Regions from separate parts of the Selenihalanaerobacter shriftii genome, predicted to be linked through region 3. Evidence: riboswitches for the same ligand, from Rfam matches in the RefSeq annotation. Region 3 holds a riboswitch; each other region holds the start of a gene.
The links. Region 3 has a riboswitch for S-adenosylmethionine ahead of B5D41_RS05930 (O-acetylhomoserine aminocarboxypropyltransferase/cysteine synthase family protein). Riboswitches for the same ligand answer to the same signal wherever they lie in the genome.
Positions count from the first base shown of each region.

Region 1 (4,472 bases), on a different contig from region 3:
AGGAGGAAGTATTAAAGATAGAATAGGTTTAAGTATGATTGAATCTGCAGAAGCATCTGGCAAATTAAATTCTGGCGGGACTATTGTGGAACCGACTAGCGGTAATACAGGTATAGGGCTTGCTTTGGCTGGAAATGCAAAAGGATATAATGTTATTTTAACTATGCCTGAGTCAATGAGTCAAGAACGCAGAAACTTACTTAGTGCTTATGGAGCTAAATTGGTGTTAACTCCTGGGTCTGAAGGAATGCCTGGAGCTATTCGAAAAGCAGAAGAATTAGTAGCAGAACATGATGAATACTTTATGCCACAACAATTTAATAATTCTGCTAATCCTGAAATTCATCGTAATAATACTGCTCAAGAAATTTTGGAAGCTATGGATAGAGATATTGATGCATTTGTAGCTGGAGTAGGTACTGGAGGAACAATAACAGGAGTAGGAGAAGTATTAAAAGAAGAATTAGAAGATATTAAAGTTTATGCAGTAGAACCTAAGACATCTGCAGTTATTGCTGGTGAAGACCCTGGTCCTCATGGAATTCAAGGGATTGGTGCTGGATTTATTCCAGATGTGTTAAATACTAATCTTATAGATGATGCTATGAAGATAACTGATGAGGAAGCAAAGAAGACAGCTCGAAGTTTAGCCCAAAAGGAAGGGGTTTTAGCCGGTATTTCTTCTGGAGCAGCTGTGGCTGCAGCTTTAAAAGTAGCAGATGAATTGGATAGTAAGCAGAAGGTAGTAGTTATTGCTCCAGATACAGGTGAAAGATATTTAAGCACTGATCTTTTTTAAAGAAGAATAATTTATAATCAAATTTTGCAAATGATTCTTGACAAAACTTTTAGGCCATGATATTATGTTAGTAACTTAATAATAGACTCTTATCAAGAGAGGTGGAGGGACTGGCCCGATGAAGCCCGGCAACCGGTAGTATAAGTTCGCAATACTATAGCGGTGCCAAATCCTGCAGCAAAAATGCTGGAAGATGAGAAGAGTGGTTAGAATAATCAACCTCTTCTCTTTGAGAAGAGGTTTTTTTAATTCAGAGAATATTATTTTAAATAGTAGTGAAATGAGAAAGGTGATAATGATGATTAAGATTAAAGGTTTGAGTAAAGTATATAGTAGTGAAGAAGGGCAAGTAGTTGCATTAAAGAATGTTAATTTTGAAATTAAGTCAGGAGATATTTTTGGAATTATCGGTCCTAGTGGAGCTGGGAAAAGCAGTTTCATTAGATGCTTGAATTTATTAGAAGAACCTACAGAAGGTCAAGTGATTGTAAATGGTCAAGATTTAACAAAATTAAATACTAAAGAATTGCGACAAGCTAGGAAAAAGATTGGTATGATATTTCAAGGTTTTAATCTTTTGCAGAGTAGGACAGTTGCAGATAATGTGGCTTTTCCATTAGAATTAGCAGGTGTTAGTAAGTCAGATATTAAAAATAAAGTTAATGAATTATTAGATTTAGTAGGGTTAGCTGATAAAGCTAATAATTATCCTGCACAGTTAAGTGGAGGTCAACAACAGAGAGTGGGAGTAGCTAGGGCTTTAGCCAACGAACCTAAATTATTATTATGTGATGAGGCAACTTCATCATTAGATCCTGAGACTACAGATTCTATTTTAGATTTATTAAAAGATATTAATGAAAAGTTAGGAATTACTATTGTATTAATCACTCATGAAATGGAAGTTATAAAGCAGATTTGTGATAGGGTTGCAGTTTTAGAAAAAGGTTATATTATTGAAGAGGGGGAGACTATTCAAGTCTTCACTGATCCTAAGCATGAAACTACAAAACGATTTGTGCAGAGTGTAATTAATGCTGATATTCCTGAAGAGTTTTATCAAAGAAGTAGTGTGTTAGAATCAAAATCAGGTAAGCTAATCAAAGTTTCTTTTGTTGGTGAGGTAGTAAAAGAGCCTACTTTTTCTACAATTATTAAAGAATTTGACATAGATGCTAATATTCTATATGGAAATATTGATAAAATTCAAGAGACTTCTTTTGGCATTCTCTTAATCGAATTAACAGGAAATAATTTTCAAATAAAGCAAGCGGTTAATTATTTACATGAAGAAGGTTTACAAGTGGAGGTGGTTAGAAGTGATGAGTCTGTTAGAGCAATTAGCTAGTAATTTAGATTTGTTGTGGGGAGGGTTGCAGGAAACATTATATATGGTTATAGTTTCTATGACTATTGCCAGTATTTTTGGAATGCCTCTAGGGGTTAGTGTAGTTGTTACAGAACCAGATAATATTTTAGAGAATAAGAAAATTAATTTTGTTTTAGGTTCAATTATAAATATTGCCCGTTCGATTCCATTTATTATTTTAATGGTAGCTATTATTCCTTTTACTAGACTCGTAGTAGGAACTTCTATCGGAACTACCGCCGCTATTGTACCTTTAGCAGTAGCAGCTATACCGTTTATAGGGCGAATTGTGGAAAATGCTTTAAAAGAAGTCGATTCAGGAGTAATAGAGGCTGCAGAATCTATGGGAGCTACTCCTTGGGAGATTATTAGTAAGGTTTTAATCCCAGAAGCTTTACCTTCATTAATTTTAGGCTTAACTTTGGCGGTTATTAGTTTAATCGGTTACTCAGCAATTGTAGGAGCAATTGGTGGTGGTGGATTAGGAGATATAGCCGTTAGATATGGTTACCAGCGTTTTCAAGGAGATATTATGTTACAGACAGTAGTTATCTTAGTTGTTTTAGTCCAGTTAATTCAATCAACTGGAAACTTATTAGCAGGAAGGTTAGATAAGTCAGCTTAACAAACTGATTAATTTAAAATATCTAATTTCAAATATATAAATTAAAATAATTAAGTAATGAGGAGTGAGTATTAATGTTTAGGAATAAGAAATTTTTAATTTCAATTGTATTATTAGTTGTAGTTGGTTTGGCAGCAGGTTGTGGTGGTAATCAAGGTGCGCAAAAAGAAGTAGGAGCAGAGAAGACAACATTAACTGTGGGAGCAACTCCAGTACCTCATACTGAAATATTAGAAAAAATTAAACCAATATTAGCTAAGGAAGGTATTGAATTAGAAATAAAAGAATTTACTGATTATGTAACACCTAATATTGCTTTAGCTGACGGTAGTATAGATGCTAATTTCTTTCAACATGTACCTTATCTAAATGATTTTAAAGAAGAAAGAGATTTAGATCTTACTTATATAGCTAAGGTTCATATTGAACCAATGGGACTTTATTCAAAAAAGATTAGTTCTTTAGATGAGATTGAAGATGGAGCAACTATTGCTTTACCTAATGATGTTACTAATGAAGGTCGTTCGTTACTCTTATTAGCTGAACATGGCTTAATAAAGTTAGATAAGGATGCTGGTTTAAAGGCAACTCCAGTGGATATTGTGGAAAATCCTAAGAACTTAAAGTTTGAAGAAATAGCAGCTGCTCAATTGCCACGAGTATTACCTGATGTAACAGCAGCTGTAATCAATACTAACTACGCTTTAGAAGCTGATTTAGTACCTACTAAAGATGCAATTATTATGGAGGGTAGTGAGTCACCATATGCTAATGTATTAGCAGTTAAAATGGAAGATAAAGATAATGAAGCACTAAATAAATTGGCTGATGCCTTAACTTCTAAACCAGTTAAGAAGTTCATTCAAGAGAAATATAAAGGATCTATTGTTGCAACTTTTTAGAATTATTTAGCCCCTCTTCTTAATAGAAGAGGGGTTTCTTATTTAAATGAAGCTATATTTTTTTAAGTTGTGGATAATATGTTAATAGTAGTAAAAATCTATTTAAAAAATGTATTGGTTAATTTTAATGAGTATTATATAATATATTTACTGTTAAGTATATTAACAGTAAGAGTTTGAGTTAATAATTTATGTAGGAGGGTTATAATGTCTAACTATGATCTTAGTAGTGAGGAATTACAGAGATATGATAGACATATTATCTTAGATGAAATAGGTCAGGAAGGTCAACAGAAATTAAAAGAATCAAGTGTTTTAATAGTAGGGGCTGGAGGTTTAGGTTCACCAGTAGCTTACTATTTGGCTGCTGTTGGGATAGGGTGTATTGGAATTATTGATTTTGATGAGATAGAGCTTAGTAATTTACAAAGACAAATTCTACATAGCACTAGTAATATAGGTAGTTTTAAAGTTGATTCAGCTGAGAAGAGTTTAAAAGCTTTAAATCCCAATTTAGATATTATTACTTATCAGGCTTCTTTAAAGACAGATAATGTAGAAGATTTAGTTATGAGATATGATATTGTGATTAATTGTGTTGATAATTTTGCAAGTAGATATTTAATAAATGATGCGTGTGTATCGAATAATATTCCATTAATAGAGGCAGGAGTTTTGGGGTTTGAAGGACAAGTTATGGTGATTATTCCTGGGAAGGGGCCATGTTATCGTTGTATTTTCCCTGAATCTTCTAAACAAGGTAGGATTTCTGCGGAT
Region 1 covers NZ_FUWM01000004.1:158,494-162,965, reverse strand. The annotation lists gene cysK (cysteine synthase A) at 1-799, shown strand, start outside; SAM riboswitch class I at 886-999, shown strand; gene B5D41_RS02140 (methionine ABC transporter ATP-binding protein) at 1,098-2,147, shown strand; gene B5D41_RS02135 (methionine ABC transporter permease) at 2,122-2,793, shown strand; gene B5D41_RS02130 (MetQ/NlpA family ABC transporter substrate-binding protein) at 2,868-3,695, shown strand; gene B5D41_RS02125 (HesA/MoeB/ThiF family protein) at 3,903-4,472, shown strand, end outside.
Region 1: linked by a shared signal. The riboswitch ahead of B5D41_RS02140 (methionine ABC transporter ATP-binding protein) and the one ahead of B5D41_RS05930 (O-acetylhomoserine aminocarboxypropyltransferase/cysteine synthase family protein) in region 3 are both predicted to bind S-adenosylmethionine.

Region 2 (4,472 bases), on a different contig from region 3:
GGCTTCTGCGGTAAACCATAGGAAACATTACTAACTCCTAATACTGTTTTTAATCCTAACTCTTCTTTAACTAGCTTTATAGCATTTAAAGTCTCTACTACTTCTGCTTGTTTAGTACTAGCAGTTAGAACTAAAGTATCTATTAAAAGATCCTCCGGTGGAATTCCATAACTTATAGCTTTATTCTTAATTTTTCTTGCTATCTCCAATCTTCCTTCTGCTGTATCAGGGATTCCATCTTCATCTAAAGTTAAGCAGACCAAAGCTGCTCCATACTTTTTAGCCAATGGTAAAACTCGATTCAAGCTTTCTTCTTCACCAGTTACAGAATTAATTAAAGCCTTACCAGTAAATGCTTCTAAACCTGCTTCTAAAGATTCAACATCTGTAGTATCAATGCAGACCGGCACTCGAGAAGTATTCTGTACTTTTTGTACTACATTTTTCATCATCTCAACCTCATCTATACCGGCTCCACCAACATTAATATCTAAAACCTTAGCTCCTGTCTTTATTTGTGAATTTATCTCCTGTTGAACCACTTTAAAACTGTTATTCTTTAACTCTTCAGCTAAACGTTCTTTACCACTAGGATTAATTCTTTCTCCAATTATTAAACTCTCACTTTGATCTGATAATTCCATTAACTGAGAGCGACTGGCTAATCTAAAATTCCTAGTTAATTTTGATTTACTTGGTGTCAGTCCTTGTAACCCTTGGGCAAAAGCCGCAATATGATCCTCAGTCGTTCCACAACACCCTCCAATAATATTTGCTCCTTCTGCTACAAACTTTTTAATATAAGTAGTCATTTCTTCTGGAGACTTTTGATAAACAGTTTCCCCATCTATTATTTTAGGTAATCCAGCATTAGGTTGAACTATTAATGGCTTATCAGTAACTTGGTTCAATTCTTTTAAAACATCTAGCAAACCTTGTGGTCCTAAACTACAATTAGCTCCAATAATGTCTGCTCCTAAAGCATCTAATACTACTGCTGCTATTTTAGGAGTAGTTCCACTTAATGTTCGCAAATTTTCATCAAATGTCATTTGAGCCATGACTGGAACGTTATCACTTACTTCTTTAGCAGCTATCACTGCTGCTCTCAATTCTTGTAGACTACTCATGGTTTCTAAGCTTATTAAATCTACCCCTGAATCAACTAAAATAGCAATCTGCTCCTTAAAAATATCAATAGCTTCTTCAAAAGTAACATCACCTATAGGAGCTAAAAACTTACCAAATGGTCCTACAGAACCAGCAATATAATTATCTTTTTTAACCTCTTTAGCTATCCGTACTGCGGCTCTATTAATTTCTTCTACTTCTTGGGCTAACCCATACTCACCTAATTTAATTCGATTAGCACCAAAGGTATTAGTCTGAATAATTTGGCTTCCTGCTGCTAAATAATCTTGATGGATTTGCTTTATTATTTCTGGCCTCTTTAAGTTCCAAACCTCAGGAGCCGTATCAGTCTCTAAATCTTCTTGTTGTAATTTAGTCCCCATAGCTCCATCCAATAATAGTACTTCTGACTCAAGACTAATTAAAACATCTGATTTCATATTTCCTCTCCTCCTAAATTCTCAATGATTTAAAAAAGCCTCTTCTCAAATTTGAGAAGAGGCTTTATCTTTTAATCTGTGTCCTCTTCTCTCATCTGTCAATCTTAATAAGATTGCAAGAATTGGCACCATTTTATTCTAAATGAATACTGGTTGCCGGGCTTCATAGGGCCAGTCCCTCCACCACTCTTGATAAGAGAATATAGTATTAATCATACATAAAGATGAAATATATGAATTTTTATCTGTAATTTTATGCAAGTATAACACTTAAATTATTAACTGTCAAGTTTAACTTAAAAATTATCTATTAAAACTTAAGGTTAGCTGACAAAGCATAATATCCTTCATCATCCATAGCTAAATTGGCATGTAAATTAGCTAAATTTAATCCTAAACCTCCAGTAATTACTTCATCACCATTCTCCGGTTTATACATACCTGCTCTTAAAGAAAGACCATTAAAGAGAATATTCTTTTCAAAACCTACATGATAGATATCCTCACCATCTTCAATGCTCTCAATATCTGCTGCTATAGTAGCAGATAATGGATAAGGTAATTTAATTGCTGTTCCAGCAGTTACCGTCCGTGGTAATGAGTCATCTAACTTGGCTGGATTAATAGGCTTCTTATCCCACTCCCAATCTAAATCTGATGTTGCATTCTTAACACTTAAACCAAAATTAACTGCATCTGTCACCTTAGCCATCATTCCTATATCAAGGCCATAACCTGTAGCTGAAGCTTCACCTTCTTCTGTAGTTCCACTACCACCACTATTATATCCAGTTACGCTATCATATCTACTCCATAACCCTTTTAAGTTAGCACCAACATATAAAGCACCAATATTCATAGGTGGTTCCAACAACTTAATCCCAGTAGAAATAACTCCTTGTCCATCCAAACGATTCCTTAATTCAAGATTATCATCATTATTATAAGTAAAAGAATTAGTTAATAATGCACCTATACCAACATTTTTAAAATTAGCATTAAACATCCCATCAAGCCCCATCTGAGTTGAATTTAAATCATATAATGCCTTATATTGTTCTGGTCCTTCTGGCATATCTAAGACATCTTTAGCATCATCAATAAAATCATCATCAGGATCTGCTCCAATAGAAAATTCTGCACCAATGAAACCGCTTTGTACCAAGCCAGCTGGATTCCAGTAAATTGCACTGGCATCATCAGCAACTGCAGTAAATGCGCCCCCCATTCCGTAAGCTTTAGCTCCATATTTAGGAGTAGCAAAAGCAAAAGTAGTTACTGAAATAACTAATAATAATGTCAATACGACAACTATACTTGTTTTCAAACTCATTTAATTTAAATCCTCCTCTATGCTATATGTGAATCTACCTTCTACTCAATTAATTTCAACATATAGTAACACTTTTCCTGCTAATTCATATTAGAAAATTATTCATCTTTTAATTCCTCTATTATAACACCTTCAGTAGCTGGTTTGGTAATCTTATAATTAGCTTCAATTCCATGACGAGCAAAAGTCTGAACCATAGTCTTTCCCACACTTTCCTCCTGATTTAAAGTCAAAGCAATTATAGATGGGCCTGCTCCACTTAAAGCCACTGCTAAAGCACCAGCCTCTTTAGTATACTTAATAACAGAATCCATTCCTGGTACTAAGTCTTGTCGGTAGGATTGATGTAATCTATCTTCAAAACAAGTAGCTAATAAGTCATAATCTTTACTCATCAATGAAGCTATTAACAAAGCTACACGACTACTATTAAAAACGGCATCTTCAAAAATAACTTGAGCCGGTAAAACTTCTCTTGCTTCAGTAGTTGATAATTTAAAGTCTGGAATACCTACTACTGTACTTAATTTAGGAACATCTAATCTTTTATATATTATCTCCCCATCTTCAGTCATTACAGAAATAACTACTCCTCCTAACAAAGCAGGAGCTACATTATCCGGATGCCCTTCTATCTTAGTAGCAAAATTTAAAAGCTCATCTGTAGAAAAAGGTTCACCTGCTAAACAATTAGCTAAGACTAATCCACCTACTATTACTGTAGCGCTACTTCCTAATCCTCGCGATAAAGGAATTTGATTAATTAGATTTATCTCTAAGCCTGCTGGAGAATAATCTGTTCGCGAAAAAAGATAATCCATAGCTTGATAAGCTAAATTATTTTCATCAGTAGGTAATTCATCAGCGCCTAAACCTTCTATCTCTATCTTTAAACCTTCTTCTCTTTCACGTACTTCTATTATATTATAAAAATCTAATGCCATACCTAAAATATCAAACCCTGGCCCCAAATTAGCAGTAGTAGCTGGGACCTTTACTCTATACATTCTGATCACTTACTCTTTGCTTTTCACCTAAATTAAACTTATCATGAATTACTTTTACTGCTTGTTGAGACTTAGCCTCATCCATTAAACAAGAGACTTTAATCTCCGAAGTACTTATCATTTCAATATTAATATCAGCATCAGCTAATGCTTCAAACATTTTAGCTGCAACTCCAGGATTAGTAACCATTCCTGCACCTACAATTGATACTTTAGCTACTTCAGCATCATAAATAATATCCTCTATAGTTAATTCTTTATTCAATTCATTTAAAATGACTTTAGCTTGACTTAAGTCTTCATCATCAATAGTAAATGTAATATCATTTACCTCTCCTCGATGTACATTCTGAATAATCATATCTACATTGATGCTAGATTCTGCTAAAGTATTAAAAACCTTAGAAGCAATCCCCGGTCGGTCTGGAACTCCTATTAAAGAAATTTTAACTTCATTCGTATTACAAGCAACACCACTAACTACTTTGCCTTTTTCCAATTCTTCCACCTCCTTAACGTGTGTCCCTGATTCATAATTAAAACTTGATTTAACTGCTAATT
Region 2 covers NZ_FUWM01000008.1:84,489-88,960, forward strand. The annotation lists gene B5D41_RS05530 (homocysteine S-methyltransferase family protein) at 1-1,571, opposite strand, end outside; SAM riboswitch class I at 1,660-1,770, opposite strand; gene B5D41_RS05535 (PorV/PorQ family protein) at 1,882-2,904, opposite strand; gene thrB (homoserine kinase) at 3,003-3,911, opposite strand; gene B5D41_RS05545 (aspartate kinase) at 3,904-4,472, opposite strand, start outside.
Region 2: linked by a shared signal. The riboswitch ahead of B5D41_RS05530 (homocysteine S-methyltransferase family protein) and the one ahead of B5D41_RS05930 (O-acetylhomoserine aminocarboxypropyltransferase/cysteine synthase family protein) in region 3 are both predicted to bind S-adenosylmethionine.

Region 3 (4,472 bases):
AGTTAATATATTCTTTGCCGAGAATGAAATAGAAGACTATAATCAGTTAGGAACTTCAGCATTTACTTATGATCAAAAAGTATGGGGATTACCGAATTGGTTATTACCTCAAGTTTGGGTTGGGAATCGCAAATTACTTACTAAGACAGATTTAGACCTGAGTAGAGTTAAAGAAAAAGGCTGGCCATGGGAGACTTTTTACCAAACAGCTAAAGAAATCAAAGGTTTAAATAAAAAAAGTTGTATAATCTTTAATCCATATAATTCAGAATTGTTTTATCAATTATTAAGTATGAATGACAGTCAGGAACTAGTTTCTAAAGAAGGTAAATTGCTTTTGACAGAGAAGAATTTAAAAGGTACTTTTGAATATTTAGATGATTTACGTAGTCATAAAGTATTCTATGAAGAACCAGAAGAGATGAATAAAAAATTACTACCTTATTTTTGGCAAGGTAGAGCAGGAGTGATTGCTCCAGTTAATTTATGGTTATTAAATAATTTGTATCAGCGAGATAAAAAAGAAAAGAATGTAGAATTAACTTTATTACCGATACCTACTAATGATCCTGAAGTGAGTAAAGTACCGCTAAAGGTAAGAGGTTTAGTGCTTTTTAGACAAGAAGAGTATAAAGGGGACGATCATACAAAAGCTGTTTATAAATTTGCTAAGTTTCTTAATCAACAGAAATCACTTTTTATAGCTAAGAAGTTAAGAGTGGTACCAAGTTATCTACCTTTAATTTCTCATTGGAAGCAAGAAGTAAATCTAACAACTGATATTCAAAATCAACTATTGACTTATGTAGACCGTGGTAGTTATAAGGAGTTAAGTGGTTTTAATAATGAGAAATTAGAGTTAGAGATTAAGCAAGTGATTGATGAGCGGTACGAATCATTCTGGTTAGAAGGAGAATCTATTCCTAAAGTAAGTAGAGAAATCTTAAATATTGCTGAAGATATATTAAATGTTACTGATAATGAAAAGAATAAGGTCGAAAAAAAGAATGAAGATAAAAAATGAATAATAGAGTTGACATATTTAGTGATTTATGTTATTATAATTTAAAGTAAAAAGTTAATATGAATGAAAGCTCTTATTAAGAGTGGCTGAGGGACTGGCCCGATGAAGCCCGGCAACCGGCATTCGTTTAGAATGCAATGGTGCCAAATCCTGCAACGAAAAAATTTTCGTTGAGAGATGAGAGAGGAGTATAATTATAATAAATTATAAACCTCTTCTCATCAGAGAAGAGGTTTTTTTATTTTTAATTAAAAATGGAGGTAATAAATATGACAAAAGAAGAAAAAAGAAATTTAGGATTTGACACACTGTCTTTACACGCAGGATATGAACCAGAGGAAACAACTGGGTCAAGAGCGGTGCCTATTTATCAGACAACATCTTATGTATTTAATGATGCTGACCATGCAGCACGATTATTTGCTTTAGAGGAAGAAGGGAATATTTATACTAGAATTGGAAATCCGACTCACTCAGCATTTGAGAAGCGAATAGCAGCTTTAGAGGGAGGCGAAGCAGCTTTAGCTACATCATCAGGGATGGCAGCTATTAATTTAACTATATTAGGTTTATTAGAGGCAGGAGATGAAATTGTTTCTTCTAGATGTATCTATGGTGGAACTTATAATCTCTTTTCAGTGACTTTACCAAAGTATGGGATTGAGACTACATTTGTAGATCCAGATGATTTAGATGCCTGGGAAGAGGCTATTACTGAAAATACAAAAGTTCTTTATTTAGAATCACCTGGTAATCCACTTTTAAATATTGTTGATATCAAAAAAGTAGCAGAAATTGCTCATGAAAATGATATTACAGTAGTCTTTGATAATACTTTTAATACTCCTTACTTATGTCAACCTTTAAGTTTAGGAGCAGATATTGTGGTTCATTCGGCAACTAAATATATAGGAGGTCATGGAAGTTCTATAGGAGGAGTTATTGTTGGTTCAGAAGATTTTATTTTTAAAGTTAGAACTGAAGGATATCGTGACACAGGTCCAGCTTTAAGTCCAATGAATTCGTGGTTATTTATTCAGGGATTAGAAACACTCTCTTTACGTATGGAAAGACATTCAGAAAATGCACAACAAGTAGCAGAATGGTTAGAAGAACATGATCAAGTAGAGTGGATTAAATATCCAGGATTAGAGAGTCATCCACAACATGAATTAGCTAAAAAACAACAAGAGAATTTTGGAGGTATGGTCTGTTTTGAAATTAAAGGTGGCTTTGAAGCTGGTAAGAAGCTAATTAATAGTGTAGAGTTATGTTCACTTTTAGCCAACGTAGGTGACACTAGAACATTAATTATTCATCCGGCTTCGACTACTCATGAACAATTAGGAAAAGAGGAGCAAGAAGAAGCTGGTATTACTGAAGGTTTAATTAGATTATCGGTAGGGATTGAGAATGTAGAAGATATAATTGCCGATTTAAAGCAAGCATTTGCAACTATTGATTAGTTTTTAAGTTTAACTGGAAGGAAGGGAGAGTTATGAGTATTTGTAATAGAGAAGTAGAGTATATTAGTGATGAGGTGAGTTTAACTTCACCACACAATCTGACTCTTTTTGATGCTAAAGAGAAATTTAAGACTGAATCCGGTAAAGAGTTAGGGCCTATAGAAATTAATTATGAAACATATGGTAGATTAAATTCTAATCAAGATAATGTAATTTTAATTGTTCATCATTTAACAGCTAACGCCCATACTGCCGGTAAATATCAGACAGGTGATCAAGAAGTAGGTTGGTGGAATAATTTAATTGGTCCAAATAAAGCAATTGACACCAATAAATATTATGTAATTTGTAGTAATGTGTTAGGGAGCTGCTATGGCACAACTGGTCCTGCTTCTATTAATCCAGAGACAGGAAGAGAGTATGGAACTGATTTTCCTGTAATAACAATTAAAGATATGATTAAGCTACAGAAAGCATTATTAGATAAATTAGGGATTAATCATCTTCGAGCAGTAATTGGTGGTTCCATGGGAGGTATGCAAGCCTTAAAGTGGGCAGTAGAGTATCCAGATTTTGTAGATAAGGTAATACCAATTGGAACACCAGGAAGACTTAAAGCTCAAAGTATAGCATATAATCAAATAGCAATTGAGGCTATCAAAAATGATCCAGATTGGCAAAAAGGAGATTATTATGGCTCTGGTCGTTATCCGAAGAAAGGGATGGCATTAGCTAGAAAGATTGGGATGATTACTTTTAGAAGCCCTGAATCTTTTCAGAATAAATTTGGTAGAGAAGAGTTGGAAAGAAAAGATTTTTATACCCTTGATAGTCAGTTTAAAATAAATAGTTATTTAGATTATCAAGGACAAAAGTTTATCGAACGTTTTGATGCAAATTCATTCTTATATCTTACTAAAGCCATGGATCTTTTTGATTTGGGTAGAGGATATGACTCATTTTCAACAGCTTTAAGTCGAATTCAAGCTAAAGTACTGTTGATTACTATTAATTCGGATCAACTTTTTCCACCAGAAGAATCATTAGAAGTAGTAAATATATTACAGCAGATGGGGAAATGGGCTGAACATTATGAGATAGATTCTAAACTTGGACACGATTCATTTTTAGTTGAGTTTGATAAATTCAAATTTCCAATTAGTGATTTTCTTAATAAATAATACTTTGCTAATATAAATCCTAAGCAGATATCTGCTTAGGATTTTTTTATTATAATTGTTATAATAATGGTCTCTAATAACTTAGTCACTTATGACTAATAATCTTTAACAAACAAAGCAGGAAGATAATTCTTACTATGGAATTATAATTATTAAGGTTAGTATAATACTCAAGAATATTTAAAAAGGAGTCATTTAAAAATGAGTTATGAGCCTACTAAATTAGAAGTGGAAAATATAATGACAAATCAGGATGATACTAAAGTTCCTAATCATATTGAAAATAATATAATTAAATTCATTCGGATTTTAAGAAGTTTAGGTATTAGAATTAGTTTGGTGGAGACCATTGATGCTATGGATTCATTAAATATAGTAAATATAGCCAAAAGAAGTGAATTTAAAATTGCTTTGCGTTCATTAATAGTTAAAAATTATGAAGAGAAGGTGATTTATGATAGGGCGTTTGATTTATTTTTTATGCCTGAAGAAATTGAAATGGACGAAAAAGAAGTAGAAGATAATAATGATGAAGAAGTAATTCATGATGCCATTGAACGTAAAGATTTAAAGGATAAGGAAAAGAAATTAGATGATCTAGAATTAGAATTAGATTTAGATGATGAACAACAAGAGTTATATGATGAATTAGATCCTGAAGTTAAAGAAAAGGTGAGTGAACAAGTTAGAGATAAGTTTGGCGAAGCACTTTTATATGCTCCAAAGACTAAATCGATGGTTAATAATTTTATTCGTGGTAGTTTAAAATACTGGAAAGCAAAATTAAATGAAAATAGAGAT
Region 3 covers NZ_FUWM01000009.1:20,155-24,626, forward strand. The annotation lists gene B5D41_RS05925 (ABC transporter substrate-binding protein) at 1-1,024, shown strand, start outside; SAM riboswitch class I at 1,095-1,208, shown strand; gene B5D41_RS05930 (O-acetylhomoserine aminocarboxypropyltransferase/cysteine synthase family protein) at 1,294-2,490, shown strand; gene metX (homoserine O-acetyltransferase MetX) at 2,523-3,671, shown strand; gene B5D41_RS05940 (vWA domain-containing protein) at 3,873-4,472, shown strand, end outside.